DNA from 3 places in the Falsiroseomonas sp. E2-1-a20 genome. Region 2 is predicted to be linked to each of the others. Evidence: predicted binding sites of a transcription regulator. Region 2 holds the regulator's gene; each other region holds the start of a gene.
The links. The regulator LexA, encoded in region 2, represses DNA repair genes until DNA is damaged. The targets are predictions, from matches to a motif close to TGTTCTANNTANGTTC.
Positions count from the first base shown of each region.

Region 1: uvrA (excinuclease ABC subunit UvrA) is a predicted target of LexA. The motif match lies at 2,812-2,827, and genes of this name have one in related genera.
Region 3: ACFHPP_RS20855 (ImuA family protein) is a predicted target of LexA. The motif match lies at 6,753-6,768, and genes of this name have one in related genera.

Region 1 covers NZ_JBHMFT010000016.1:98,773-108,614, reverse strand. Annotated here, with positions in the region: gene gyrA (DNA gyrase subunit A) at 1-55, opposite strand, end outside; gene ACFHPP_RS19345 (class I SAM-dependent methyltransferase) at 300-1,157, shown strand; gene ACFHPP_RS19340 (metal-dependent hydrolase) at 1,170-2,066, opposite strand; gene ssb (single-stranded DNA-binding protein) at 2,137-2,682, opposite strand; gene uvrA (excinuclease ABC subunit UvrA) at 2,875-5,751, shown strand; gene ACFHPP_RS19325 (hypothetical protein) at 5,758-6,591, opposite strand; gene ACFHPP_RS19320 (squalene/phytoene synthase family protein) at 6,757-7,578, opposite strand; gene ACFHPP_RS19315 (superoxide dismutase) at 7,704-8,342, shown strand; gene yajC (preprotein translocase subunit YajC) at 8,498-8,854, opposite strand; gene ACFHPP_RS19305 (ATP-binding protein) at 8,960-9,842, shown strand, end outside.
Region 2 covers NZ_JBHMFT010000003.1:339,882-349,723, forward strand. Annotated here, with positions in the region: gene ACFHPP_RS06165 (calcium-binding protein) at 1-2,290, opposite strand, end outside; gene ACFHPP_RS06170 (hypothetical protein) at 2,378-3,028, opposite strand; gene gltX (glutamate--tRNA ligase) at 3,096-4,502, opposite strand; gene ACFHPP_RS06180 (ComEC/Rec2 family competence protein) at 4,620-6,782, shown strand; gene lexA (transcriptional repressor LexA) at 6,966-7,685, opposite strand; gene ACFHPP_RS06190 (molybdopterin molybdotransferase MoeA) at 7,820-9,025, opposite strand; gene moaC (cyclic pyranopterin monophosphate synthase MoaC) at 9,025-9,495, opposite strand; gene trpC (indole-3-glycerol phosphate synthase TrpC) at 9,498-9,842, opposite strand, start outside.
Region 3 covers NZ_JBHMFT010000019.1:60,661-70,502, reverse strand. Annotated here, with positions in the region: gene ACFHPP_RS20870 (Bug family tripartite tricarboxylate transporter substrate binding protein) at 1-950, opposite strand, end outside; gene ACFHPP_RS20865 (error-prone DNA polymerase) at 1,064-4,327, opposite strand; gene ACFHPP_RS20860 (Y-family DNA polymerase) at 4,324-5,814, opposite strand; gene ACFHPP_RS20855 (ImuA family protein) at 5,951-6,727, opposite strand; gene motA (flagellar motor stator protein MotA) at 7,020-7,886, opposite strand; gene ACFHPP_RS20845 (flagellar motor protein MotB) at 7,883-8,998, opposite strand; gene ACFHPP_RS20840 (helix-turn-helix domain-containing protein) at 9,069-9,842, opposite strand, start outside.

The DNA of each region.
Region 1 (9,842 bases), on a different contig from region 2:
CGATGTCGTGGCCCGGCCCCTTCGGGTCTCCAGGCGGCGGTGACGTGTCGCTCAACGCGCAATCCTCATGCTTGGCCGGACGCAGCCGGGTCTCGCGGGTTGTGGATTAGGCAATTCCGGGCCCCGGCGGAAGGGTGCAGCCCCTTCCAAGGCCGATTCCCGGCCCGAAACGGCCCGCAATGTGCCGTTTGTTGCGCCCCGACGTTTCGCCTGCGGCCCATACGGGCCTAAAGATACCGGCTGGATATGGGTCGCAGGAGGTTGGCAGAGATGCGGCGAGTTGGCATGGCGGCTACGCCGTGGCGGGCGGCTGGCCGGTGACGCTGCCCTATATCGACCTGCTGCTGGGCCAGTTGGCGCGCGGCAACCCGCAACTGGAACAAAGCTTCGGCCGCCACATCCACTGGGGCTATTGGCCCGAGCCCGCACTGGCCCGCCCGGACTCGGCGGAGGACTATGCCGCCGCGGCCGAAAGGCTGAGCCTGGAACTGCTCGCCCTGGCCGGGATCGCGCCGGGGATGCGCGTGCTCGATGCCGGCTGCGGCTTCGGCGGCACCCTCGCCTGCCTCGAGGAGCGGATGCATCCGCTGGACCTGGTCGGCCTGAACATCGACCCGCGCCAGCTGGCACGCGCCGCTGGGCTGGTGCATCCCAGGCCCGGCACCACCATCGCCTTCACCGCCGGCGACGCCTGCACCCTGCCCTTCGCCGATGCCAGCTTCGACCGCGTGCTGGCGGTGGAGTGCATCTTCCACTTCCCCTCCCGCGCCGCCTTCCTGGCGGAGGTGCGGCGCGTGCTGCGGCCGGGCGGCGTGCTGGTGCTGTCGGATTTCGTCCCGGCCTCCGCCTGGGTGCCGGTGACGCGGCTGGCCCGCGCGCCGTGGTTCGACCGGGTGAACCTGTTCGGCACCTGCGACGTGACCTGTTCCGCCGCCGGCTACCGGCGACTGGCAGCGGAATCCGGATTGGCCCTGACGACCCTGCGCGACATCACCCGCCACACCCTGCCGACCTACGCCTTCCTCGGCCGGATGCTGCGGGCCAGCGGCCGGCGCGGGGTGGCGGAGCGCTGGGGGCAGGCCGGGCTCGCCATGCTGGATTTCGTCGGCCGGACCGGCCTGTTGCGCTACAGCCTGTTGAAATTCGAGCGGTCCTGAGCCGCCTTCAGGTCAGGCCGCGGCGGCGTGGGGGTGCGGCTCTGGCAACCCGAAGCCCGGATGCTCCAGCTTCCAGGCCTCCAGCAGCGCCCGGTCATCCTGCTCCCACGGGTGGAAGGAGCGGCGGTAATAGGCGGTGTAGTCGCTGACCGGCAGGCTGCCGAACAGGTTGCGCAGGCTCGGGCCGCTGGGTGCGCCACCCGCCGCGGCGGCCGATGCCGGACGGCGCGGGCGGAACAGAAGCCTCAGCCGCACCACCGTGAAGGCCACAAGCAGGCCGATCCCGCCCGAGACCGTGACGATGACCATGCCGAGGATGCGGTGCAGCCAGGCCCAGACGCCGCGCCCGAACAGGTGCTCGTAGACGTCGAAGCAGACGGCCTTGTGCTCGATCTCCTCCGCCGCGTGCCAAAGCCAGAGATGGGCGAAGGCAGGATCCGTGCCCTCCTTGTACAGCAGCCGCTTGCTCAGCAGCCGCGCCGCCAGCATGGCGGTGAAATGCTCCAGCGCGCAGGTGATGGCGAGTTGGGTGGCGCGCGGCCAGATGGTCTTGGCGATGGCCAGCAGGATGCGGGCGACCGACTCCAGCTCCGCACCCAGCACATTGGCTTCCCGCAGCGCGGCGTTGGAGCGCGCATGTTCGCGGGAATGATTGGCTTCCTGGTGGATGAAGCGGTCCGCGGCGTCCCTCAAAGCCGGGTCGGTGATCCGGTCCCGGTAATGGGCGACGGACCGGCAGAAGAAGGCCTCGCCCAGCGGAAAGAGGAAGGAGATCGCATTGAGCCCATCCTCCGAGACCCGCGGCAGCCGGGTCCAGGCCCTCGCCGCCGCCGAGTCATAAGCCAGCCGCACCCGGCGACGGATGATGTCGATGCGCGTCTCGCGCGGGTGCGGGGGCGATGCGGTCACGCGAAAGACATTGCGGATGCACTACGGTTTTTTCAAGGTCGGATGGCCGGCGCCCAGGGTAGGCCGGACGTCAGAACGGGATATCGTCATCCAGGTCGCTGCCGCCCTTCGGCGGCGCACTGCGACCGCCGCCGCCGCCGCGGGCACCGCCACCGCTGTTGTCCCACCCGCCACCGCCGGACCGCGCCGGGGCCGAGGAGCGACCGCCGCCACCGCCACCGCCGTAGCTGCCGCCCGTATCCCCCTCGCCCGGGTCAGCCCCGCCGCCGCCACGACCACCGAGCAGGGCGATCTCGCCGCGGAACTGGCGCAGCACGACCTCCGTCGAGTACTTGTCCTGCCCCGACTGGTCCTGCCACTTCCGGGTCTCGAGCTGGCCCTCGACATACACCTCGGAGCCCTTCTTCAGGTACTTCTCCGCGATCTCGCCCAGCTTCTCGTTGAAGATGGCCACCGAATGCCACTCGGTGCGCTCCTGCTGGTTGCCCTCGCGGTCCTTGTACCGCTCGGAGGTCGCCAGGCGCAGGTTCACCACCCGGCCGCCATTCTGGAAGTTCCGCACCTCCGGGTCCTTCCCCAGACGGCCAACCAGGATCACCTTGTTCACGCCTGCCATCGCCGGCCCCTCGATCTGAACCGCGGAAGCTAGCCCGACGCTGCCGCGCCGACCAGACAGGTCTGGGCTGCGCGCGACAGGCCTCGTAAAACCTCTTTCCGCCCCACCTATATGGTGGCAAAACCCCCAGAACACAATGCGAACGTGGCGTCCCTCGGGAGGCTTCGCGCGCCCATCCATCGGTGGACCACCATGACCGGCCAGATCCGCGTCCGCGGCGCGCGGGAACACAATCTCAAGAATGTCGACATCGACATCCCGCGGGACACGCTGACGGTCGTCACCGGCCTGTCCGGCTCCGGCAAGTCGTCGCTCGCCTTCGACACCATCTACGCCGAGGGCCAGCGCCGCTACGTCGAAAGCCTCTCGGCCTATGCGCGGCAGTTCCTGCAACTGATGCAGAAGCCGGATGTGGACAGCATCGAGGGCCTGTCGCCGGCGATCTCGATCGAGCAGAAGACCACCAGCCACAACCCGCGCTCCACCGTCGGCACCGTGACGGAAATCCACGACTACATGCGCCTGCTCTGGGCCCGCGTCGGCGTGCCCTATTCGCCGGCCACAGGGCTGCCGATCGAGGCGCAGACGGTCTCCCAGATGGTCGACCGAATCATGGCCATGCCGGAAGGCACCCGCCTGCTGCTGCTGGCCCCGGTCGCCAAGGGCAAGAAGGGCGAGTTCAAGAAGGATTTCCTGGAGTTCCAGCGCCGCGGCTTCGAGCGCGTGAAGGTCAACGGCACGCTGTACCAGGTGGCCGAGGTGCCGAACCTGTCGAAGAAGCTGAAGCACGACATCGAGGTGGTGGTGGACCGCATCGTGGTCCGCGAGGGCATCGAGGCGCGCCTGGCCGACAGCCTGGAGACCGCGCTCGCCCTGGCCGATGGCGTCGCCTATGCGGAGAACGCGGATGGCGAAGGCCGGACGGTATTCAGCCAGAAGTTCGCCTGCCCCGTCTCCGGCTTCACCATCGAGGAGATCGAGCCGCGGCTGTTCTCCTTCAACTCCCCGCAGGGCGCCTGCCCGACCTGCGACGGCCTCGGGACGCAGAGCTTCTTCGACCCGCAGCTTGTGGTGCCGGACGACACCAGGTCGCTGAAGGACGGCGCGGTGCAGCCCTGGGCCGGGGCGCAGTCGCCCTATTACGACCAGACGCTGGAAAGCCTGGCGCGGCACTACAAGGTCTCGATGACCAGCCAGTGGGGCGACCTGACCAAGGCGTTCCAGCATGTGGTGATGCACGGCACCGGCGCCGAAGTGGTGACGCTGAAATACAAGGACGGCCTGCGCGCCTATGACGTGAAGAAGGCGTTCGAAGGCGTCATCCCGAACCTTGAGCGCCGCTACCGCGAGACCGACAACCCGTGGGTGCGGGAGGACCTGTCCCGCTACCAGGCCTCCCGCGCCTGCCCCGTCTGCAACGGCCATCGCCTCAAGCCCGAATCCCTGTCGGTGAAGATCGCCGGCGAGCACATCGGCATGGTCAATGACCTGTCCATCATCAAGTCGCGCAAATGGTTCGCCGGGGTGATGGAGACGCTGACGCCGCAGCGCCAGGAAATTGCCCGCCGCATCCTGCGCGAGATCGAGGAGCGGTTGCAGTTCCTGGTCGATGTCGGGCTGGACTACCTCAGCCTCGGCCGGTCCTCCGCCACGCTGTCGGGCGGCGAGTCGCAGCGCATCCGGCTGGCGTCCCAGATCGGCAGCGGCCTCACCGGCGTGCTGTACGTGCTGGACGAGCCCAGCATCGGCCTGCACCAGCGCGACAACGAACGCCTGTTGAAGACGCTGCGCCGGCTGCGCGACATCGGCAACACGGTGCTGGTGGTGGAACACGACGAGGATGCGATCCGCAGTGCCGACCACCTGATCGACATCGGCCCCGCCGCCGGCAAGGGCGGCGGCCGCATCATCGCCCAGGGCACGCCGGCGGAGGTCGAGGCGAACCCCGAGAGCATCACCGGCCAATACCTGTCCGGCAAGCGCCGGATTCCCATGCCGGACGTTCGGAGAAAAATCGACCCGAAGCGGATGATCCGCGTCGTCGGCGCGCGCGGCAACAATCTGAAGGACGTCTCGGCGGAATTCCCGCTCGGCACCTTCACCTGCATCGCCGGCGTCTCCGGCGGTGGCAAGTCGACGCTGGTGATCGAGACGCTGTTCAAGGCCGCCTCCCGCCGCCTGATGGGCAGCGGCCAGGTGCCGGGGCCGCATGACCGGATCGAGGGGCTGGAACACCTCGACAAGATCATCGATATCGACCAGTCGCCGATCGGCCGCACGCCGCGCTCCAACCCCGCCACCTATACCGGCCTGTTCGCGCCGATCCGCGACTGGTTCTCGGAGCTTCCCGATTCACGCGCCCGCGGCTACGCGCCCGGCCGCTTCAGCTTCAACGTCAAGGGCGGCCGCTGCGAGGCCTGCCAGGGCGACGGCGTGCTGAAGATCGAGATGCACTTCCTGCCCGACGTCTACGTCACCTGCGACACCTGCAAGGGCAAGCGCTACAACCGCGAGACGCTGGAAGTGAAGTTCCGCGGCAAGTCGATCGCGGACGTGCTGGACATGACGGTGGAGGAAGGCTGCGACTTCTTCTCCGCCGTGCCGGCGATCCGGGACAAGCTTGTGGTGCTGCGCGACGTCGGCCTCGGCTACATCCATCTCGGCCAGCAGGCGACCACGCTGTCGGGCGGCGAGGCGCAGCGCATCAAGCTGAGCAAGGAACTGTCCCGCCGCGCCACCGGCCGAACGCTCTACATCCTGGACGAACCCACCACCGGCCTGCACTTCGAGGACGTCCGGAAACTGCTGGAAGTGCTGCACGCGCTGGTCGCCACCGGCAACACGGTGGTGGTGATCGAGCACAACCTGGAGGTCATCAAGACTGCCGACTGGGTGCTCGACCTCGGCCCCGAAGGCGGCGAGGGCGGCGGCCGCATCGTGGCGCAAGGCACGCCGGAGCAGGTGGCCGCGGTGCCGGAAAGCCACACCGGCCGCTTCCTCGGCCCGATCCTGGCGCGGGAGGGGGCGGTGGCGGAACCGCTGGTGGTCAGGAAGCGCCGCCGCGCCTGAACCCGGTCAGGCGAAGCCGTCCGACACGGGATGATGGCGCAGCAACTGCGCCATCGCCTGGCCCAGCGCCGCCGCCTCGTGCCGCGGCAGATGCGCCTCCAGCACATCCTGCGGCGCATCGATCAGCGCCATCGCGGACCGCCGCACCTGGTCGGCGCCCTGCGCCGCGGCCGCGCCACTGCGCCGCCGCGCCTGCTCCACCGCCTCCACGATCCGCGCCGTGCGTTCCTCCAGCGTCTGCTGCCCGTTGGGAACGAATTGCTTGATGAGGCGGGAATGCGGGTAGCCGATGACATCGTGCGCCTCCAGGGCCACGCACGCTGTCAGTTCCGGCGCATCACGCAGCACCGCGTGCAGCATGGTCTGGTCGTTCATCAGGAAGACCGGGTCGGCCGCATTGCGCAGTTGCTGGTCGGTTACCTGCTCGAATGCCGCAATCCACCGGCGCGCCACCTCCCGGGTTTCGGGACGCGCGAAGTTCCACAGGAACACCCCGGCATTGACGTCCCACGGCCCCTTGCCGCCGCCCACCGGGTGGATCATCGCGCTGTCCGCGTGCTGCTTCAGGAACCCGCGAATTTCGAAACGAGGGCTGGGCACGAAGGCGTCGGCGTCCAGGTAGATCAGCCAACCGTCGTAGTCCCGCGCCAACAGGTCCCCCAGCATTCCAAGCCGGTTGTAGGTGGCCTGCCAGGGATGGATGCCGCGCCGGACGCCGATGAACACCTCCATCCTGACGTCGCGGCGCAGGCAGAAGGCGCGGTTGCACTGCATGGTCGCCGAGATCATCGGGAAGAAGCGGTCGGCATCCGCCGTCTGGTACAGCAGTATGTCGGACATCAGCCGCACCGGCCGCTGGTTGCGGCCACATGGGGCGCCACCGCATCCAGCGCCTGAACCTTCCGTGGAACCAGGGTCGCGGACAGGGACGGCAGGCGGCAGCGAGTGGGCATGGGGCAACTCCTCTCGGACCGGCTCGGTGGTCCGGCCGGCAGATTGCCACGCTCAGGCGGTGCCGCGAAACCCCGCCCAGGCCACCGCCAGCCGATCCCCCAGCCCGCGCGTCGCGGGCACGTCCCTGCCCGCGGCCATGCGCCGGAAATCCCGCCCCGCCAGCACCGCCGGCAGCGCGGCGGCCAGCGCCTGCCGGGGCAGCGCCACCTGGCGTTCGCGCGCCAGCATCGCGCCGCCCTCCTCCGCCATGGCGCGGCGCAACGGCTCCGCCACGGCGGGCTGCGCCACCACACCCTCGGCGTTCAGCCCCGCCTCGGCCAGCGAGTCCTGTGGCAGCAGGCAGCGACCCTGGGCCGAGTGGGCCGGTATGCTGCGCAGCACCCCCGCCATGCCCACCAATGCCCCGCGCCGCTGCAGCGCCGGCAGCGCGGCATCCGGCGCGCCAAGCAGGCGCCCCGCCGCCACCGCGAAGCCACCGGCCCCGGCGCGCAGCCAGGCGCCGAAAGCCTCCCGCGTCGGAATGCCCTCGGGGTCAGCCTCCGCCTCCCGCGCATCGACCAGCGCCGTCAGGTCGGAAGGATCGAGCGCGCCGCTCCGGATGGCCGCGTGCAGGGGCTCGGCCACCTCGTGCCGTCGCGCCGGCTGGCCGGCCGCGGCCTCCGCCACCGCGTCGCGCCACCATTGCAGGCGGATCAGGGCGGCGATCTGCGTCGTCGTCGCCTCCCGCGCCCGGGCCAGTTCATGGTTGAAGCCGATCAGCGCGAACAGCGCCTCCCGCCGCTCCGCCGGTGCGAACAGGGCGGCGAGGTAGCGGTCCGGGTCGTGCTTCCGTGCGAAGTCACCGATCGGCGAAAGCGAGGGGGGGGCGGCCATGGCGGCCAGATGACGGTCGCGGGGGCAGGCCGCAAGTGCGGTTGACGCTCCTCCGGGCCACGCCTAGGTCAGGCGACGGTCGCAGGGCTCCCCCCGGCGACGCGAAGCCCAACGGGAGAGACCCCATGCCCTTCACCCTGCCGCCGCTGCCCTACGACACCTCCGCCCTCGCCGCCCAGGGGATGTGCCAGGAGACGCTGGAGCTTCACCACGGCAAGCACCACAACGCCTATGTCACGGCGCTGAACGGGCTGATCGAATCCAAGGGCCTCGCCGGCAAGTCGCTGGAGACCATCGTGGCCGAGGCCGGCAAGGCCGGTGCCGATGGCCTGCCGGTGCTGAACCAGGCCGGGCAGCACTGGAACCACGCGCTGTTCTGGCAGGTGATGTCGCCCAAGGGCGGCGGCGACAAGCTGCCGGGCGCGCTGGCGGCCAAGATCGACAGCGACCTGGGCGGGCTCCAGGCCTTCAAGGACGCCTTCAAGCAGGCCGGCGTGACGCAGTTCGGCAGCGGCTGGGCCTGGCTGATCATCGGCAGCGACGGCAAGCTGAAGGTGACGAAGACCCCGAACGGCGCCAACCCGGTCTCGACCGGCGAAGGCACGCCGATCCTTGGCTGCGACGTGTGGGAACACGCCTATTACCTGGATTTCCGCAACGTCCGCCCGAACTACCTCGACAACTTCCTGAACAAGCTGGTCGATTGGGAGGTCGTCGCCGGCCTGATGGACAAGGGCGGCCTGACCACCGGCCAGAGCGCCTGATCCTACCCTCAGACGCCGGGCGCGCGCTCCGCGCGCTTGGCTTCGCGGCATAAGCCGCGGCGGCCATTCGGCCGCTCGGCCCGTGACCGGGCCGCCTGGATCAGAAAAGGCGCCGGGATCTCCCCCGGCGCCTTTTGCGTGCTCGCGGTGGCGGATCAGCTCTTCGCCACGTCCGTCGCCTTGGCGTCATTCGCCGGCGCCGGCGGCTTGATGACGCTGCCGATGGTGCCGCGCACCACCGTCACCCGCACATTCGGTGCGATCTCGACCTCGACCTCGTCGCTGTCGTCCCGCACCTTCGTCACGGTGCCGACCAGGCCGCCGGCCGTGATGATCTTGTCGTTGCGCTTCAGCGCCGACAGCATGGTGCGGTGCTCCTTCATCTTCTTCTGCTGCGGGCGGATCAGCAGGAAGTAGAAGACGGCGAAGATGAGGATCAGCGGCAGCAGCTGCATCACCACGGCGGCGGTGCCACCGGCGGCGTCCTGGGCATAGGCGGGGGAGATGAACATGGGGCGGCGTCCAGAAAGGGAGGGGCGCCCCGGGGTTGCGGGGCATCGGCCCGCAACCTAGCTTCCGCGACCTTTCCGTCAATACATCATCCGGGTCCACGCACCTTGTCCGATAGCCATCCGCTGCTGCCCACGCTCGCCCGCATCGCGGAGGCGCTGGAACGCCTGGCCCCCCCTGCCCCCGCCGCGCCCGACCTCGGGGCCGCCGATGCCTTCGTCTGGCACCCCGGCCCGCCCGCGCGGCTGGACCCGGTGCCGCGGGTCGCCGCCGTCGGCATCACGCTGCTGCAGGGCGTGGAGCGCCAGAAGGCGCTGATCCTGGAGAACACGCTGCGGTTCGCCCGCGGCCTGCCGGCCAACAACGCCATGCTGTGGGGCGCCCGCGGCATGGGCAAGTCCAGCCTGGTCAAGGCCGCCCACGCCGCCGCCAATGCGGAGGTTCCCGGCGCCATCGCCCTGGTGGAAATCCAGCGCGAGGATGTCCGCACCCTGCCCGACCTGCTGAACGTCCTGCGCGCCGATCATCAGGACCCGCTCCGCGGGGGGGCCCGCCGCTGCCTGGTGTTCTGCGACGACCTGTCCTTCGAGCGTGAGGACGCCGACTACAAGGCGCTGAAATCCGTTCTGGATGGCGGCATCGAAGGCCGCCCCGCCAACGTCCTGTTCTACGCGACCTCCAACCGCCGCCACCTCATGCCGCGCGACATGATCGAGAACGAGCGCAGCACCGCCATCAACCCCTCCGAGGCGACCGAGGAAAAGGTTTCGCTGTCGGACCGCTTCGGCCTCTGGATCGGCTTCCACAACTGCGACCAGGACACCTTCTTCGCCATGGTCGAGGGCTATGCTGCCAGCTTCGGCCTGCCGGTGAGCCAGGACGATTTGCGCCGCGCGGCGGTGGAGTGGAGCGTGACTCGCGGCGCACGCTCCGGCCGCGTGGCCTGGCAGTTCGTCCAGGACATGGCCGGGCGGCTCGGGGTCAGGACGA
Region 2 (9,842 bases):
TGCCGGCCCCGCCCACCAGCACATCCGCGCCGTCATCGCCGATCAGCACGTCGTCGCCGTCGAAACCCAGCAGCGTATCGGCGCCCGCGCTGCCATGCAGCGTCTGCTGCCCCGCGCCGCCCACGAGAAGATCCGCCCCGGCTCCGCCCAGCATCTGGCCGAAGGCGCCCTCGAGGGTGTCGTCGCCGTCCCCGCCGTCCAGCAAACGGGTGCCGGTATCGGCGACCAGCAGGTCATCGCCAAGGCCGCCGAGCAACGTCGCACCACCCTGGAGCGTGTCTTCGCCCGCGCCGCCATCGAGCAGGCTGCCGGCGAGGCCCAGCAGCACGTCGCCGCCCTCGCCGCCCAGCAGCGTCGCGCCGCCCTGAAGCGTGTCCGCGCCCGCGCCGCCGTCACTGATGCTGCCGGGGGAGCCGATCAGGAGGTCATTGTCGGCGCCGCCGAACAGGGTCGCGCCCGGACCGCCGCTCAGCGTATCCGCGCCGTCGCCGCCCTCCAGCCTGCCGTCGGCGCTCGCGGTCAGCAGGTCGTCGCCCGCGCCGCCCAGCAGCGTATCCGCGCCGTCGCCGCCCTCCAGCGTGTCGTCGCCGGCGCTGCCGGTCAGGCGGTCGGCGAAGGCGCTGCCGATCGCGGCCTCGAATCCGGCCAGCGAGTCGGCCCCCCCGGGGCCGCTGGCGCTGCTGTTGGCGAGGTCCACGGACACGCCGGCCGAGACATCGGCGTAGGAGATGGTATCGGCCCCGGCGCCGCCATCCATCGTGTCGTCGCCGGCGCCGCCGCGGAGAAGGTCATTGCCCTCGCCACCCTCGAGAAGATCGTGGCCGGTACCCCCCAGCAGCACATCGTCACCGGCGCCGCCCAGCAGCGTGGAATCGCCGGACCCGCCATCCAGCAGGTCGTCACCCTCGCCGCCCGAAAGGCTGGCGCCGTCCGCCCCGGCATACAGGCTGTCCGCGCCGTCCAGCCCGGCGATGCTGTCGAAGCCCGCGCCACCGTCGATCCGGTTGGCCTCGGCGCTGCCGGTGATGCTGTCGGCGTAGCTGCTGCCGGTGACGTCCTCGATGCCCGTCAGCGTGCCGGTCGGGAAGCTGGTCGTGCCGAAGATGCCGCCGCCAAGGTCGACGAAGAAGATCGAACCGGGGGCAGCCCCGGCAGCCTCGGTGAAGTCGACGCGGTCGCGGCCAGCGCCGCCGATGATCATGTCCTCGCCGGCGCCGTTGCGGATCAGGTCGTCGCCGTCGCCACCATCCAGCACTTCGTAGCCGCTGCCGCCGAGCAGGGTGTCCGCACCGTCCTGGCCCAGCAGCGTGTCGGCATCGAGGCCGCCGACCAGCACGTCATTGCCCGCGCCGCCGCCCAGGATATCGGCGCTGGCGCCGCCATCCATCCAGTCATCGCCTTCGCCGCCCTCCAGCGTGTCCACGCCGTCGCCGCCCAGCAGGGTGTCGCGGCCATCGCCACCACGCAGGAAATCAGCACTTTCCTCGCCCAGCAGGAGGTCGTCACCGGCCCCACCATCCAGGTTGTCGCCGTCCAGGCCGCCGAGCAGCGTATCGGCGCCCGCCTCGCCCGCGATGCTGTCCTGGCCCTGGCCGCCGAGGATCAGGTCGTCGTCGTCACCGCCCGCAAGGCTGTCGGCATCGTCGCCGCCCTCCAGCGTGTCGCGGCCGGCACCGCCGATCAGCCAGTCGACGCCGGCGCCGCCGACCAGCAGATCATCGCCGGCGTCGCCGAACAGCGTATCGGCATCGGTGCCGCCCTCGAGCGTGTCGTTGCCATCGCCGCCGAAGATCAGGTCGCTGCCTTCGCCGCCATTGGCCTGGTCGTCGCCGGCATTCGCCTCGATCCGGTCCCCCTGGTCCCCGCCCAGCAGCGTGTCGCGTCCGCCCCCGCCGCGCAGCGTGTCGGCACCGGTGCCACCATCGATCAGGTCATCGCCCTCGTCACCCGAGAGCAGGTCCTGGTCGGCGCCCCCCAGCAGGGTATCGGCGCCGTCGCCGCCGAAGGCCTGGTCGGACCCGTCGCCGCCGACCAGCAGGTCGGCGCCGGCCCCGCCGAACAGCGTATCGGCATCCGTGCCGCCATCCAGCGTATCCGCGCCTTCGCCACCCACCAGCAGGTCCGCGCCCTCGTCGCCGAGCACGAGGTCATCGCCAGCGGAGGCATCAAGCACGTCACTGCCGGCCAGGCCCTGGATCACGTCGGCATCCGAGGTCGGCGACGCGAGCCCGGCCGAGGTGAAGCCGGGGGTGATGACGTCGTCATTGCCGGTGCCGACGATGTTCGCCATGGGACGTCCTGGGCTGGGTCTACAAGGACCGGATGTGCGTGAATGACATCAGGACCAATAAACCATCTGCCCAGATTTGCACCCTGATTAAACCGATTCGAGACCCGCGCGGCGGGCCCGCCCGGGAGGGCGAGGGGCAGGGGAAGCCTGCGCGGGCCGCACCTCCTCCAGCCGGCCCGCGACGGCGGCGGCAAGATCCTCGCCGGGCCAGAGACCTGCGCCGGGCTCGGCGCGCGGATCGGGTCGGCTGGTCAGCCGCTGCGCCAGCCGCACCAGGACGGCCGTCGGCAGCCGCACGGCGGCCTCGGCCTGGACCGGCGCGATCAACGCCATGCCATCGGGCTGCAGGCGGATGTTCACCAGGCCGAAAATGCCGGCGGCGCTGATGGCTTCGGCCAGTCGATGCGCCTCCATCCGGGCCGCTTCCTCGAAGGGTTCGCGCAGCAGGGTGGGAAGCTCGCCCGGCGGCAGGTCCAGAGCCAGGTTGCGCAGCGCCAGGCGGGTCGGCGTGCGGGCTCGGCCGAGGGGAAGCGGATGGGCAGGCCGCGGCGTCGGCGCCGCGGTGACCGGCTTCGGGAACAGCACGGCATGGCCCCACAGGCAGGCCATCACCGCCATGCCGGACAGCGCCACCTGCGTTGGCAGGGGAAGCCCCGACAGCCCGATGATGCCGGCGGCCCAGGCTGCAATGCCGAGCAGGGCCAGGGCCCAGTAGGCGAGTTTCGATCGGCCCGGCATGCCCACTCCGCAGTGACACCAAAAAATTACTGAGGTAGTAATTTTCTAGATGTCGCTTGCGTGAAGGTCAAGCCGTTGTCGTGCCTGCCGCGGTGCTGATCCGGCTCAATGCCTCCGTCTTGCCGAGCGCCACGAGGACCGCATCGATCGGCGGGCTCTGGGTGCTGCCGGTCAGCGCCACCCGCAGGGGTTGCGCCACCTGCCCAAGCTTGACGCCCTTCACCTCGGCATAGTCACGCAGCCACTGTTCCAGATCCGCCCGTTCCCACGGCGCCTCGGCCAGGAACTCGGCGAGGTTGGCAAGGCGCGCGCGCGCTTCCGGCGTCAGCAGCGCGGCGGCCTTGGCATCCGGCTCGGGCGCACCCTCGGGCACCGCGAAGAGGCAGGCCTCGGCGAGTTCCGTCAGCGTCTTCGCACGTGCCTTGAGGTCCGGCATCAGCATGCGGATGCGGCCCGCGGCCTCGGTCCCGAAGTCGATGCGCCGGCGGGTGAGGATCGCCAGCACCTCCCGCACCAGCCGGTCATCCTCCGCACCGCGGATATAGACGCCGTTCAGGTGCACCAGCTTGACGTAGTCCATGCGGGAGGCGGCGCGGCCGACATCCTTCAGGTCGAACAGCTCGATCGCGCGGTCGCGCGGCACGATCTCCTCGTCGCCATGGCCCCAGCCGAGGCGCAAAAGGTAGTTGCACAGCGCCTCCGGCAGGATGCCCATCTCGGCGAAGTCCAGCGCACCGACGGCGCCATGGCGCTTCGAGAGCTTCGAGCCATCCGCGCCATGGATCAGCGGGATGTGCGCGAAATGCGGCCGTCGCCAGCCCATCGCGTCATAGACCATGCACTGCCGGAAGGTGTTGGTCAGGTGGTCGTCGCCGCGGATGACATGGGTGATCGCCATGTCGTGGTCATCCACCACGACCGCGTGCAGGTAGGTGGGCGTGCCGTCGCTGCGCAGGATGATCATGTCGTCGAGTTCGGTGTGCGCGACGCGGACCTCGCCCTGCACCAGGTCCGCCACCACCGTCTCGCCGCCGCGCGGCGCCTTGATGCGGATGGCGCCGGGCAGGCTGGGGGCCTGGGTGGGGTCGAGGTCGATCCAGCGGCTGCCGTCATACTTGAAGGGGCGCTTGGTGGCCTCCGCCTCGGCGCGCATCGCCGCGAGTTCCTCCGGCGTGTCGTAGGCGAGGTAGGCGCGGCCGGCTGCGAGCAACTCGCGCGCCACCTCGGCGTGGCGGGCCTCGCGGTGGGTCTGCATCACGGGCGGCTCGTCCGGGCTGAGGCCGAGCCACTCGAGGCTGTCCAGGATCTGCCGTACGGCGGCCTCCGTGCTGCGCGCCTTGTCGGTATCCTCGATCCGCAGCAGGTACTGGCCGCCGTGATGGCGCGCGAACAGGTAGTTGAACAGCGCCGTGCGGGCGCCGCCGATGTGCAGGTAGCCGGTGGGGGAGGGGGCGAAGCGCGTGCGGACGGACATCTGGTTTCCGGGTTCCGGCAGAAGGTTCGATCAGCGGGATAGGTAGCCCGGAACGGCGGCCAGGCCAAAGACAGGACTTCGTTGCGTCTCCGGATGCGATGTTCCACCCTGGGTGGAATGTCCCTCGCGGTTTCCCCCCTTGTTCGCCCCGCGCCTGCCGAGCTTCTGGCGGGGCAGGTCGGCGCGCAGCATGGCCGCTACGCGCCCTGGCTGGCGGTGGCGCTGGGCGGCGGCATCCTGTGGTACTTCGAACTGGACCGGGAGCCGGAGGCGCAGCCGCTCTGGCTGGCAGCGCCCATGGCCTTGCTGGCGCTGTGGGTGGCGCAGCGGCAGGCCCTGGCCGGCTGGGCCCTGGGCCTGCTGACGGCGTTCCTGCTTGGCGCGGGCATGGCCGGCTGGCACGCGGCGCGGCAGGCGGAGCCGCTGGCGCTGCCCTATGGCGCGGTGGTCGCCTCGGGCCGCGTCGCGGTGGTGGAACCCTTGCCGGAGGGGGTGCGCGTGACGCTGGCGGCGGCGCGGCTGGATGACGCGGCGCCATTGGCCCGCCCGGTGCGGCTGCGGCTGCGGCGCGACGACCCGGCGCGGCCCGAGGCGGGCGACCGGCTGACGGTGCGCGCCCTGCTCCGCGAGCCTGGCGCGCCGGTGGTACCGGGCGGCTACGACTTCCAGCGCGCCGCCTATTTTTCCGGCCTGGGAGGGTCGGGCTTCGCGCTCGGGCCGGCGGCGGTGGCGCCGGGGCAGGGGGAGGACCTGGCCCGGCTGCGGGCGCGGCTCGAACAGGTGGTGACGGCGGCGATCCCCGGCGCGACCGGCGCGGTGGCGGCGGCGCTGATCACCGGCACGCAGAGCGGCATCCCGGAACCGGCCATGGTGGCGATGCGCGATTCCGGGTTGGCGCATCTGCTGTCGGTGTCCGGGCTGCACATGGCGATCGTCATGGGGCTGGTCTTCGGTGTGCTGCGGGCGGGGCTGGCGCTGGTGCCCTGGGTGGCGCTGCGGGTGCCGGGGAAGGCGGTGGCGGCGGTGGGGGCGCTGGCGGCGGGTGCCTTCTACATGCTGCTGACCGGGTCGCAGGTGCCGATGCAGCGCTGCCTCGGCATGGCGGCGCTGATGACTCTGGCGCTGCTCGCCGGGCGGCGGGCGCTGTCGCTGCGCGTCCTGGCGATGGCCGCCGCGGCGGTGCTGATGGTGGCGCCGGCGGAAGTGCTGGGGCCGTCCTTCCAGATGTCCTTCGGTGCGGTGCTGGCGCTGATCGCCGGGCATGATGCCCTGCGCCCCTGGCTGGCGCGGCCGGACCGTCAGCGGTACTGGTGGCGGCGCGGCCTGCTGCTGCTGGCGGGGCTGGTGCTGACATCCCTGCTGGCGGGCGCGGCCACCGCCCCCTCCGGCCTGCACCACTTCGGACGTTTGCAGGTGTTCGGGGTGCTCGCCAATGCGGTGGCGGTGCCGCTGACCTCCCTGCTGGTGATGCCGGCGGCGCTGGCGGCGGTGCTGGCGCTGCCGGTCGGGCTGCAGGACTGGCCGCTCTGGGCCATGGGGTGGGGGGTCGAGGGCATCCTGCTCGTGGCGCGGCGTGTGGCCGACCTGCCGGGCGCCGCGCCGGCCATGCCGCCGCTGCCGGGCTGGGGGCTGGCGCTGGCGGCCTTCGGATTCTGCTGGCTGTGCCTGTGGCGCGGCGGCCTGCGGCTGTTCGGGGTGCCGGTGATCCTGGCCGGCCTGGCGGCGGGCGTGGTCTCGCCACCGCCGGACCTGCTGGTGTCCGGCGACGCCCGGCTGGTGGCGCTGCGCACGGCGGAAGGGGTGTACCTCTACCGCGTCCCGGGCGCCCGCAACTTCGCGCGCGACAACCTGCTGCGGGCCATGGGCGCGACCCAGGCACTGGCGCTGCCGGAGCAGGGGGAGGTCGCGGGCGGCGCCGTTTCCTGCACGCCGGCCGCCTGCCGCTTCCAGCCAAGGCCCGAAAGCGCCGTCGCCGTGCTGCTGCGGGGACCACCGGCGCGGCGCGGCGAGCGCATGCCGCCCCTGGACCCCGGCCAGGCCTGCGGCCAGGCCGCGCTGGTCGTGGCGCTGGAGGCGATGGCGCCGCGCTGCCGCAGCGGCCTGGCCATCGACCGCTTCGCGATGTGGCGCGACGGCGCCCAGGCCGCCTGGCTCGGCGCGGAGGTCGTCATCCGCACCGACCGCGGCACCCGCGGCGACCGCCCCTGGGTGCCGCCGGTGCCGATGCCCGGCCGCGCCTCCGACCTGCCGCGCGCAACCATCGATACGGGGTCGCGTTAACCATGCCTTAGCCGGGCCGGATCCAGGATCCCCGGACAGGAAGGGCGGAAAGGACGCGGATCATGGGCATGGCATTGATGCTGGCCGCCGGAATGCTGAGCGGTGTCGTCGCAACCGCAGCGTGGCAGCGGCTGCACGCCTGGCGTTCGGCGCGCAGCCACGAATGGGACCCCTACTGAGCCTTCAGTAGCGGCGCAGCAGGCCGATCAGGCGGCCCTGCACCCGCACACGGTCCGGGCCGAAGATGCGGGTTTCATAGGCGCGGTTCGCCGGCTCCAGCGCCACCGAGTTGCCCTTGCGGCGCAGGCGCTTCAGGGTGACCTCCTGGTCATCGACCAGCGCCACCACGATCGCGCCGCTGTCGGCCGTATCGCCACGGCGGATGATGACGGTGTCACCGTCCAGGATGCCAGCCTCCATCATCGAATCGCCGGCGACCTCCAGGGCGTAGTGCTCGCCGCCGCTCAGCAGCGCGGCCGGCACGTCGATGCTGGCCGAGGTGTCGCGCAGCGCCTCGATCGGCATGCCGGCGGCGATGCGGCCGTACAGCGGCAGGGCGACGGACCCCGCCTCGTTCGCGGCCTTCTGCACGCCGGCAAGGCCGGGTGCGAAATGGCCCCGGATCACGTTGGGCGTGAAGGTCGGTGGTGCGGGTGCCGGCACGGCGTCCGCTCGGCGCGGCGCGACATTCTCCGGCAGGCGCACAACCTCCAGCGCACGGGCGCGGTGCGCGCGGCGCTTCAGGAAGCCACGTTCCTCCAGCGCCGTGATCAGGCGGTGGATGCCGGATTTGGATTTGAGGCGCAGCGCGTCCTTCATCTCCTCGAAGGAAGGCGAGAAGCCGGTCGCGCGCAGGTGCTTGTCGATGAACATCAGCAACTCGTGCTGCTTGCGCGTCAGCATGGCGTTCTCCAGCCGGTCGGGGGACCACGGGGTGCCGAACAAACGGGCAACCGGCATGGATGTTCTATGTAGGTTCCTGCGAAGCCGTCAAATCTTTTTCGCGGCCCTTGCCAAAAAACGCGCCGGGACGGGGCTCAGATGCCGAACTGGCCCAGCGGGATGGCCGGCACCTCGGCCCCCTTGGGCAGCGCCGGGGCCAAGGGTGGCCTCAGAATGAGCGCCTCCGCCCGCGCCAGGTTGGCCAGCATGGAACTGTCCTGCTGCGGGAAGGGGGTGGCGGTGACGTGGCCGGCCGAATCGGTGCCGAGCGTCGCCCGGAGATGATCGAATCGGCGGTCATTCGCCGCCAGATCGGCCCCGGCGCGGACCAGGATGGTGCGCGGCGCCGCGGCCGGCAGGCCGGACAGCACCGCGAGTGCCGGCAGCAGGAACTGCACGCCGCAGACCAGGGCGGAGACCGGATTGCCGGGCAGCCCCAGCACCGGCGTGGCGCCAAGCCGCCCCCAGATCAGCGGCTTGCCCGGCCGCATGGCGATCTTCCAGAAATCGAGCGCAAACCCGTCCCGGCCGAGTGCCGCCTGGATCAGGTCGTGCTCGCCCACGCTGGCGCCGCCCGTCGTCACCAACAGGTCGCAGCCGCGGGAGGCCGCGGCTGCGGCGGCGATGGCGTCCCGGTCATCGGCCACGATCGGCAGCACCAGCGGATCGCCGCCGCCGGCCCGCACCAGGGCGGCCAGCGCATGCGCGTTGCTGCTGACGATGCCGCCGGGCGGAATCGGCTCGCCGGGCAGGGCGATCTCGTCGCCCGTGGCCAGGATGCCGATGCGCGGGCGGCGATGCACCATCAGCCAGGGATGGTTGGCGGCAGCGGCGAGACCGATGTCGCGGGCCGTCAGGCGGCGGCCGGCGGGCAGCAGGATGTCGCCCGCGGTGAAGTCCAGGCCACGGCGGCGAATCCAGCGGTTCGGCGCGACGGCTTCCCGCACCGTCACCACGCCGCCGGCTTCCTCGGCATCCTCCTGCAACAGGATGCCATCGGCGCCGGGTGGGACGAAGCCGCCGGTGAAGATGCGCACGGCCTGCCCAGTGCCGACTTCGCCAGCGAAAGGATGGCCTGCCGGGGCGGCTCCGGTCACCGTCAGTCGGGCGCCCAGCACCGCATCGGCCGCGCGAACGGCATAGCCATCCATGGCGGAGACATCGGCCGGAGGCTGGGTCAGCCGGGCCGCGACCGGGTGCGCGAGCGTGCGGTTCCACGCCTCCGCCAACGCCACGGTCTCGGCGGCGGTGGGGCGCAGCGCCTCCAGGATCCGGGCGCGGGCCTCTTCCAGCGGGATCATCAGGACGCCTCGTAGGTCCCGGATTTTCCGCCGGATTTATGCACCAGCCGCACCGACTCGATCCGCATGCCGCGGTCGGCGGCCTTGCACATGTCGTAGATCGTCAGCGCCGCCACGGTCACCGCCGTCAGCGCCTCCATCTCCACCCCGGTCTGGCCGGTGACCTTCACCAGCGCCTCGATCTCCACCGCATCCGGCGCGGCGATGGCGAGGTCCACCGTGACCTTCGCCAGCGCGAGGGGGTGACACAGCGGGATGAGGTCCGCGGTGCGCTTCGCCGCCATGATCCCGGCGATGCGCGCCACGCCCAGCACGTCGCCCTTGCCGACCTGGCCGGCCTGGACCAGCGCCAGCGTCTCCGGCGCCATGGTGATGCGGCCGCGGGCGATGGCGGTGCGGCTGGTCTCCGCCTTGGCGGAGACGTCCACCATGGCGGCGGCGCCGGTGGCGTCGAAATGCGTCAGCGCCACCGCTAGATCGCCGCGATCAACTCGCGCGCCGCGGCGGCGACGTCGGGCTGGCGCAGCAGGTGCTCGCCCACCAGCAGGCAGCGGGCGCCGGCGTGGCACATGCGGCGGACGTCGTTAGGCGTGCGGATGCCGCTTTCGCCGACCGGGATGCGGTCCGCCGGGATCTGCGGGATCAGCTCCTCCGACGTCGCAAGATCGGTCACCAAGGTCTTGAGATTACGGTTGTTCACGCCTATCAGCCGCGTCTCCAGCCCGAGCGCCCGGTCCAGCTCCCGCTGGTCATGCACCTCCGCCAGCACCGCCATGTCGAGCGACCGGGCGATATCCTCCAGCTCCTGCGCCTGCTC
Region 3 (9,842 bases), on a different contig from region 2:
GCGCGGATGATGCGGCCGTAGCTTTCGGTCTGCTCGGTCAGGATGCGGCGGAAGGTCGCGGCGCCCTCGGCCCGGACCTCGCCGCCCAGCTCGCCGATGCGGCGGACGATGTTCGGCTCCTCCAGCACCTTGGCGATTTCCTGCTCCAGCCGCGCGATCATCGGCGCCGGGGTGTTGCCCTGGGCGAGCACGCCCTGCCAGGTCCCGGCATCGGGCTCCGGCCAGCCGAGTTCCCGGAACGTCGGCAGGTTCGGCACCGCGGCCAGGCGCTTCGCGCCGGTCACGGCGATGCCGCGCATCTGGTTGTTCACCACGAAGTTCTGCGACTGCGTGGCGCCGGCCATGGTGAAGTTCGCCTCGTTCGTCACCAGCGCGGTCAGCGCCGGGGCGCCGCCGCGATAGGGCACATGCGTCACCTCCCCACCCCAGGCATTGGCAAGCGAGGCGGCGACCAGGTGGGTCAGCGTGCCGGTGCCGGAATTGGCCGCGTTCAGCTTGCCCGGATTGGCCTTGGCATAGGCCGCCAATTCCTGCGCGTTCTGCACCGGAAGCTGGTTGTTCACCGCCAGGATGTAGGGCGCGTAGACCACCATCTGCACCGGCGCCAGGTCGCGCAGGCTGTCGAAGGGCAGGCGCGGGAACAGATGCGGGTTGGTGGCGAGGACGGAAATGTCCAGCAGCACCATGGCGTGGCCATCCGGCCGGCTTTTCGCCACCAGGTCGGCGCCGATGTTGCCGCCGGCGCCGGCGCGGTTTTCCACCACCACGGATTGCCCGATTCGCTGGCCGAGCGAGGGCGCGATCAGCCGCGCCAGGATGTCGCTGGTGCCGCCCGGGTTGAAGGGGACGATCAGGCGGACGGGCTGGGTGAACTCCTGCGCCCGCAACAGGCCGGGGGTGGCCAGCAGCGGCGCGGCGGCGGCGGCCTGCAGGATGGTGCGGCGGTTCATGGCGCTGGTCTCTCTCCCGATGGAGGCGCCTCTGGCGGGCGCCGCGGCGGCATCCTGGCGCCGCGCCGGGCGGGCGGGCAAGGCCGCCGATGGGCGGCGGGGGTTCGTTTCGTTCACCGGAAGTCCCGGCTGGCGGGCAGCCGCGCCTTCTTCGGCGCGCGGGCGCCGGGGTCCGGCCGGCGCACCTCGTCGGCGCGGCCGATGTTGCGCTCGGCCCAGGCGGAGCTGCCTTCCGCTTGCGGCAGCGCGTCCAGCAGCCCGGACCAGTCGGTCAGGCGGCGGATGATGACGTGCAGGATGGGGATTTCCGCATGGGTGTCCTCGCGTTCCAGCACGCCCTCCGCCAGCAGCAGGCGGCCGGCGACCAGCGCGGCGCGGTCGCGCGCCGCGACATCCTGGAACACCACGAGGTTCGCCACGCCGAACTCATCCTCGATGGTCAGGAACACCACGCCCTTGGCGGAGCCCGGCCGCTGGCGCATCAGCACCAGGCCGGGCAGGCGAAGCCGCGTGCCGGCGCGCGCGGCCTCCAGCCGGCGCGTGTCGTCGCAGCCCTGCGCGTCGAGGCGCGGCCGCAGCAGCGCCAGCGGGTGCCGGCGCAAGGTCAGCCCGGTGGCGAGGTAGTCGCCCACCACCGCCTCGCCTTCCGTATGCGCCGGCAGTTTCGCGACCGGCTCCGGCAGCATCGGCGCCTCGTCCGTCAGCGCCGCCGCCACGGAGTCCTGCGCGATGGCGAACAGCGGCAGGTCGCGCGGGCCGGAGGGCACGCCGCGCGCATCCCAGGCCGCGTCGCGCCGCACCAGCCCCGCACCTGCGAAGGCATCCGCCGCGGCCAGGTTGTTCAGCGCCCGCTTGCCCGCGCCGCTGCGCCAGGCGAGGTCCTCGACCGAGGTGAAGGGCGCGCCGTTGCGCGCCTCCCGCGCTGCGACGATGGCCTGCGCCTCCTCCTCCGCCAGCCCCGTCACCAGCCGCAGGCCGAGCCGCAGCGCGAAGCCGGTGGCGCCAGGTTCCAGCGTGCAGTCCCATTCGCTGGCGTTCACGTCCACCGCGCGGATTTCGACATTGTGCTCGCGCGCGTCGCGGACGATCTGCGCCGGGGCGTAGAAGCCCATGGGCTGGCTGTTCAGCAGCGCGCAGGCGAAGATCGCGGGGTGGTGGCATTTGATCCAGGACGACGCATAGACGAGATGCGCGAAGCTGGCGGCGTGGCTTTCGGGAAAGCCGTAGCTGCCGAAGCCCTCGATCTGGCTGAACACGCGCTCGGCAAACTCCTGCCGGTAGCCGCGGCCGACCATGCCGGCGACCAGCTTGTCGCGGTACTTCGCCACGCCGCCGGTCATCTTGAAGGTCGCCATGGCGCGGCGCAGCAGGTCGGCCTCATCCGCCGTGAAGCCGGCGGCGACGATGGCGAGCTTCATCGCCTGTTCCTGGAACAACGGCACGCCCAGCGTCTTCTCCAGCACCTTCTGCAATTCGTCTGGCGGATGCGGCGGCGCGGGGGAGGGATACTCCGGCACCTCGATCCCCTGCCGCCGGCGCAGATAGGGATGCACCATGTCGCCCTGGATCGGCCCCGGTCGGACGATGGCGACCTGGATCACCAGGTCGTAGAATTTCTCCGGCTTCAGTCGCGGCAGCATGTTCATCTGCGCCCGGCTTTCCACCTGGAACACGCCGACGGAATCCGCGCGCCGCAGCATGGCGTAGGTCGCCGGGCAATCCGGCGGCAGCGTCGCCAGCGCGTAGTCGAGGCCGCGATGCTGGCGCAACAGCGCGAAGGCGCGACGGATGCAGGACAGCATGCCGAGGCCGAGCACATCCACCTTCAGGATGCCGAGCGCGTCGATGTCGTCCTTGTCCCATTCCAGCACGGTGCGGTCTTCCATCGCCGCATTGGTCACCACGGCGAGTTCGGTCAGCGGCCCGCGCGTGATGACGAAGCCGCCGACATGCGTGGCCGCGTGGCGCGGCACGTCCTGCAATTCCTCCGCCAGTTCCAGCGTCATCGCCAGGCGCGGATCGCCGACATCCAGCCCCTCGCTGGCGGCAAGCTGGTGCAAATCCAGCTCCCGCCCCGGGCCCCAGCTCGCCTTGGCGAGGCGCGCCGTCACATCCTCCGTCAGCCCCATGGCGCGGCCCACTTCGCGGATGGCGCTGCGGGCGCGGTAGCGGATGATGGTGGCGCAGATCGCGGCGCGGTGGCGGCCGTAGCGTTCGTACAAATGCTGGATCACCTCCTCGCGCCGCTCATGCTCGAAGTCGATGTCGATGTCGGGCGGCTCGCCGCGGCTGGCGGAGACGAAACGCTCGAACAGCAGGTCGTGCTTGTCGGGATCCACGGCGGTGATGCCGAGCACGTAGCAGACCGCGGAATTCGCCGCCGAGCCACGGCCCTGGCAGAGAATCTTCTCCCGCTTCGCGAAGGCCACGATCTCATGCACGGTCAGGAAATACGGCGCGTAGCCAAGCCGGCCGATCAGCTCCAGTTCATGCGCGACACGGGCGCGGATGTTGGCGGACCGGCCGAAGGGTTGCGTCGCCAACGCCGCCGCCACCCGCGCCTCCAGCGTCTGCTGCGCGGTGCGGCCGGGCTCCATCACCTCGTCGGGGTATTCGTAGCGCAGCTGGTCGAGCGAGAAGCCGGCGCTGGCGTCGAGCACGCGCAGCGTGTTGGCCAGCGCCTGCGGGTGGCGCGCGAACAGCCGCGCCATCTCGGCGGGGGATTTCAGATGGCGCTCCGCATTCGGCTCCGCCGCATGGCCCAGCGCATCGACGGTGGTGCGCAGGCGGATCGCGCTCAGTACGTCGGCGAGGCGGCGGCGCGCCGGGTGGTGGTAGCGGATGTCGCCGATGGCCAGCAGCGAATCGCCGGCTATGCCCGCGAGAGCATCCAACCTTTGCTGGTCGTCGCCGGCATAGGGGCAGGACGCCGCGAGCAGCAGCGGCAGTGCCAGCTTGCCGTGCAATGCCGCGGCATCCGCCTGCCATTGCGCGGCATCAGGCGCGATGGCCGCCAGCACCAGCCCCTCCGCCGCCTCGAACAGATCCTCCCGAACCAGCGCGCATCCGCCCTTCGGCGCCCGCATCCGGCCGTGCGACAGCAGCGACGTCAGCCTTCCATAGCTGGCGCGGTCGGTCGGCCAGGCGAGCCATGCGGTGCCATCCGACAGCACCAGCCGGCAGCCCACCGCGAAGCGCAGCCCGGCTTCCTTCGCCGCGACATGGCCGCGCACCACGCCGGCCAGGCTGTTGGTGTCACACAGGCCGAGCCCCGCCAGCCCCAGCGCCGCCGCCGCCTGCGCCAGCTCCGCCGGATGCGAGGCGCCGTCGAGGAAGGAGAAATGCGAGCGTGCGGCGAGTTCGGCGTAGCCTGTCACGGCAAATGGCCATGCAGCCGCCAGGCGGATTCGGCGCCGCCACGGCAGACCCACAGCCGCATGCCGCAGGTGAGCTCCACCCGGTAGCCGTCCCGCCGGTAGCCATGCGGCAGGCGCCACCATTCCGGCTCCAGCCGCCGCGGCCCCTCCGCCCGCAGCACGCGATGCGCCGCGCCGTGCCAGCGGAGTTGCGCCGGCGGCGCATCCGGCAGCAGCGCCACCACCTCCAGCGCCAGCGGCCGGCGCAGGCGCAGCACCGGCGAATCGGGGCGGGACCAGCCGGGCGGCGGCTCCGGCGGCGTGGCCTGCGGGTCCAGCGCCATGACGCTGCGTTCCGGCCAGTGGCTGGCCAGCGGCGCCACGCGATGCACGCGCAGCCGCTGGCCCAGCCGGTCCAGCAGCTGCGCCAGCAGCACGGCTTCTTCCCGCCGCGCCCCGATCCCGAGGCTGATCTGGCTGCCGGCCTGCATCGGGTCCGTCGCCTGGGCCTCCAGCGCCATGCGTTCGAAGCCGAGGTCGGGTTCCAGCTTTTCCAGCCGGTCCGCGAACAGCCGCCGCAGATGCGCGGGGTCGCGGGTCGGCTGGCCGGTGCCGATCGTGATGTCCTGCACCACCCCATCCACCCGCCAGGCCAGCAGCGACAGCCGGCGCACGCCGCGGCCGGTGCGGCGCAGCGTCTCGGCCAGGTCGGCCAGCAGCCGGTCGAGCGCGGCCTCGATCGCCGGCCGGGTCACGATCGGCTCCAGCAATTCGATCGCGGAGGCGAGGTCGGGCGGCGGCAGCACCGGCTGGATGGCGTGCGGGCGGCGGCCGGTGACCGCGTCCAGCGCGTCCAGCAGCTTCTGGCCGAAGCGCCGCGCCAGCGGGCCGCGCGGCTGGTCCAGCAGATCCCGCACCCGGCGCAGGCCGAGTCGCGCCAGATCCTCCCGCATCGCCGCATCCAGCCGCAGCGCCGGGCCGAGCGGCAGCGGCGCGGCCAGCGCCGGCTCGATGCCGGACGCGGCGATGGGGTTGTCCGTGCGGGCGCGGGCCAGGGCGGCGGCGGTGGCGGCGGCGCCGGCCACGGCGCCCTGCGGTGCCAGCCCGGCACGGCGCAGGCGCGCCAGCGCATCGGCCAGCAGCGCGGCCTCCCCGCCCCACAGATGGTCGCAGCCGGTGATGTCGAGGATCAGCCCCTCCGGCGGATCAACCGCCGCGAGCGGCGTGTAGCGGCGCGCCCACAGCGCCAGGGCGCGCAGCGCGCACGCATCGGCCTCCCGCGCCGCGGGGCGCAGCAGCAAATCGGGCGCGATGGCCTGGGCATCGGCCAGCGCCTGGCCCGGGTTCAGCCCGAGTTCCGCGGCGGCGGCGTCCACGGCGACCAGCAGGCGGCGACTGCCGATGGCCTCCCAGGTCGCCAGCGGACGCTCCGGCAGGTCCGGCTCCGCCCGCCGCAGCCGCGCGATGGCCAGGTCCGGCAAATGCAGCGCCAGGAAGCGGCGAGTCATGTCCACCTCAGGCGCCGGCGGGCGCTCCGCGCCCTTGGCTCGTCATGCCGAAGGCATGCCTGCGGCATCACGCACTTGCGGCGGGCGCCATTCGGCGCCTCAGCCGCCTCCAGCGTCTGCAGGTCGGCGCTTGCCATCATCTCCGGGCGCGCCGGGTGCGGGTCGGTTCGGCCGACACCTCCGTCTCCTCCAGGTCGAGCGCGCCGGAGGCGGCGCGCCAGGTGACGGACCATGGCCCGCCCGGCTTGCCGCCGCGCGCGCGCAGCAATTCCAGCTGCCAGCGCGGATCTTCCAGCCCATGCCCGGCGCCGCCGGAGGGCAGCGGCGCGACCCGCCAATGCGTCGCCGCGGCGCTGGGGTCCGGGTTCGGCAGGTCCGGCCGCAGCACCAGGCCGAGCGCGCCGCCGGTCTCGGCGGCCAGTTGCAGGCGGCGGGTCGCGGTCAGGTCCAGCCGGGCCGGCGCCTCCCACCCCGTGGCGAGCAGCGCGCCGGTGACGGCGGGGCAGCGCAGCGCCTCCTCCATCGCCCACAGCGCATCCGACCAGCGTTCCGCCCGCACCAGCACCAAATTGGCCGGCGACAGGCCGCAGCGGGCGAGGCCGGGCGGCCAGGCCTGCAATTCGTCCCGGTCGGTGGCGATCCACAGCACCGTGCCGCCGCTGCGGGCCAGCAGCATGGCGCAGAAGGCGGCGGCGCTGCCGGGGCTGGTGCCGGCCACCTCATGCATCGCGGCGCGCGCCAGCCCGCCGCCGGGCAGCGCGATGCCGTCGCACACCGGCACCGGCGCCACGCCATGCCGGGCGCGGCCACCACCCTCCAGCCGCGCCACGCGCGCACGCAGCGCGGCCAGCACCGCCGCCTGGTCGAGCGGGGCCGAATCCGGCGGAGGAGGAGGAGTCTCGACAGGCTGCATCGCGCCGACGATGGCCGAGCGATCCGAACAAATCAAGAACAACCAGGGCGACAAAAAGTCATCCTGCGCGACGGGGTTGCCGCATCGGATGCGGCGCGGCGGGCATCGCGCTGAAACCCCTGGCATCCCGGCCCGCCACCGGCCCCGCAAATTTTTTCGCGCCCTTCGCGGCGGGCGGCAAGCCCAGCCTAGGGCGGATTTCACCTGTGCCATGCACAGGTGAATCCGCCCTAGCTGTTGATTTGGCGCATTTTCCGAGTCGTCAGGCGTATCCGCCTGACTTGAAAATGCTCTAGCCGATCTGCAGGCTCTGCAACGCCTCCTCGAGTTCGGCGAAGCTCGGCATGGAATGCGAGGGTGCGGCCTTGCGCCCGGCCTCCACCGCCACCTGCGGCGCATTGCCGTGCAGGTGGGCGACGAGCACGGCGCGGATCACCTCGTAGTATTTGCAATCCTCCTCGATCACGCCGTTCAGCCGCGACGCCATCGGCCCCATCACGCCATAGGCCAGCAGGATGCCGAGGAAGGTGCCGACCAGCGCGCCGCCGATCATGCCGCCGAGCACGGCCGGCGGAGAATCGATGCTGGCCATGGTCTTGATGACGCCGAGCACGGCGGCGACGATGCCGAGCGCCGGCAGCGCATCCGCCGTGGTCTGGAAGGTGTGCGCCACGTGCAGTTCCTCCGCCCGCACCTTCTTCAACTCCTTGGACATGATGTCCTCGATCTGGTGCGGATCGTCGGCGTTCATGCCGACCATGCGCAGGTAGTCGCAGATCATCGCCACCGCGATCTTGTCCGCCATGATCTTCGGGAATTTCTGGAAGGCCGGGCTTTCCGAGGGCTTCTCGATATGCGCCTCCAGCGCCATCGCGCCCTTGGTCTGGGCCAGCCGCACGAACCAGTACAGCATCGACAGCAGGTCGACGTATTCGTGCTTGTGGAAGCGTTCCCCCTTCAGGATCTTCCCGAAGCCGCCGAGCGTGTGCTTGATGCCGGCGACGCTGTTCGCCATCACGAAGGCGCCGATCGCGGCGCCGCCGATCATCATCATCTCATAGGGCAGCGACTTCAGGATGATGCCGAACTTGCCGCCGGCGATCATGTAGCCGCCGAACACCATGGCCAGCAGGAAGACCAGGCCCCCGATCGTCGTCATGGCGCGGCCACCTGCGGTGCGGTTCGTGCCTGCGGCGCGGGTCTGGCCTGCGGCGCCGATCCTGCCTGCGGCACGGGTGGATTTTCCCGCAGCAGCGTGATGGAGACGCGGCGATTGGCCGCCGCGTTCGGCGTCTCCGGCAGCAGCAGGTCGCGTTCCGCATTGCCGGTGACGCTGCGGATGCGTGCCACCGGCAGGCCGGCTTCCGTCAGCAGCCGGCGCGTGACGTTGGCGCGTTCCGCCGACAGATCCCAGTTGGAGCGATCGCCGCCGCCGCGGAACGGCGTGGCGTCGGTGTGGCCGGCCACCGCGATCTCGTTCGGCAGCCGCGCCACCACCTGCGTCACGCGCGCCAGCAGGCCGCGTGCGCGATCGTTCGGCGCGCTGCCGCCGAGCGCGAACATCGGCTGCCGGTCGGCGTCCAGCAACTGGATGCGCAGCCCCTCCGGCACCTGCTCCACCAGAAGCTGCTGCGCCAGTTCCGCCAGCAGCGGATCCTCCGCCACCGCGGCGCGGATCTCCTCCGCCGCGCGCTCGAAGGCTTCGCGTTCCCGCCGCTGGTGTTCGGCGCGCAGCGCGGCGTCGGTCAGCGCCCGCGCATCGGCCCCAACCTGTTGCTGGGCCAGGCGCTGCATCTCGCGCGGGTCGGCATCGCCGGGGGGAAGGTCGGCGCGCGCCTGGCGGATGCGGCGCAGCTCGGCCTCCTCATCCTCGCCCTCCGGGCCCTCGCGCCGCGGCACGGGGCGCGCGACGGTCGGCACCTCCTCCTCCACCTCGACATCCTCCAGCACCGGCACCGGGCCGTGCTGCAGGCGGATGGCGCCGGCATTCTGCGTCACCTGCGCGGTCTCGTTCGGTGTACGGCCGCCGAAGGGCTGGCCGGCGCCGGTCTGGTTCCGGCCCATCACGTTGCTCGGCGCGAAATAGTCGGCGAGGCCGCGGCGCTGTTCCTCCGTCGTCGCGTTCAGCAGCCACATCAGCAGGAAGAAGGCCATCATCGCCGTGACGAAATCGGCATAGGCGACCTTCCAGGCACCGCCATGGTGGCCGTGCCCGCCCTCCTCGATGCGCTTGATGACAATCGTCGCGCCGCCCTTGCCACCCTTCGCCATGCAGCTCCGCCCAAGGCGCCCCGGAAATGCGGCGCGGGTCGGAGACTACCGGAGGGCGGTTAAGCGCTGGCTAAATCCGGCGCGTCGGCTCGAAGCGCCAGGGGCTGGCGCCGTGCTCGTTCGGGTCGAGGTTCAATCGGTGCTCCAGCGGCGGGAAGGCGCGGCTGCGGCATTCCCTGCGCTCGCACAGCCGGCAGGACAGGCCGATGCCGACCACGGCGCGCCCCAGGTCCAGGCCATCGGCATAGACCACCTCCGCCGCGCGGGACAGGTCGCAGCCCATCGCCACCACATGCACCGGCGCCGGTTCGCCCCAGTGCGTGGTGGGTGCGGCGATGGCGCGCGCGAAGCACAGGAACGCCGCGCCATCCGGCAACTGCGCCACCTGCACGCGGGTGACGGCGGGCGTGGCGAAGGCCTGGTGGACGATCCATTTCGGGCAGGACCCGCCGAAGCGGGCGAAGGGAAAGCCGGCCGCCGAGAAGCGCTTGTCCACGTTGCCCGCCGGGTCGACGCGCAGGAAGAAGAACGGCACGCCGCGCGCATCGGTGCGTTGCAGCGTGGACAAGCGGTGCGCCGCCTGTTCGAAGGACACGCCGAAGCGGGAGGCCATCGCCTCCACCTCGTGCCGCAAGTCCCGTGCCGCGGCCAGGAAGGGCGCGTAGGGCATCAGCAGTGCCGCCGCGGCGTAGTTCAGCAGGCCGATGCGGACCAGGGCGCGCGCCTCGGCGGAGGACAGTTCGGCCGGCGCCGCCACCGCCTCCACCGCCTCCCGCGCCTCCAGCAGCATGAGCTGGAAGGCCATCTGGAAGCCGCGGCTTTCGCGCGGCAGGGATTCGGACAG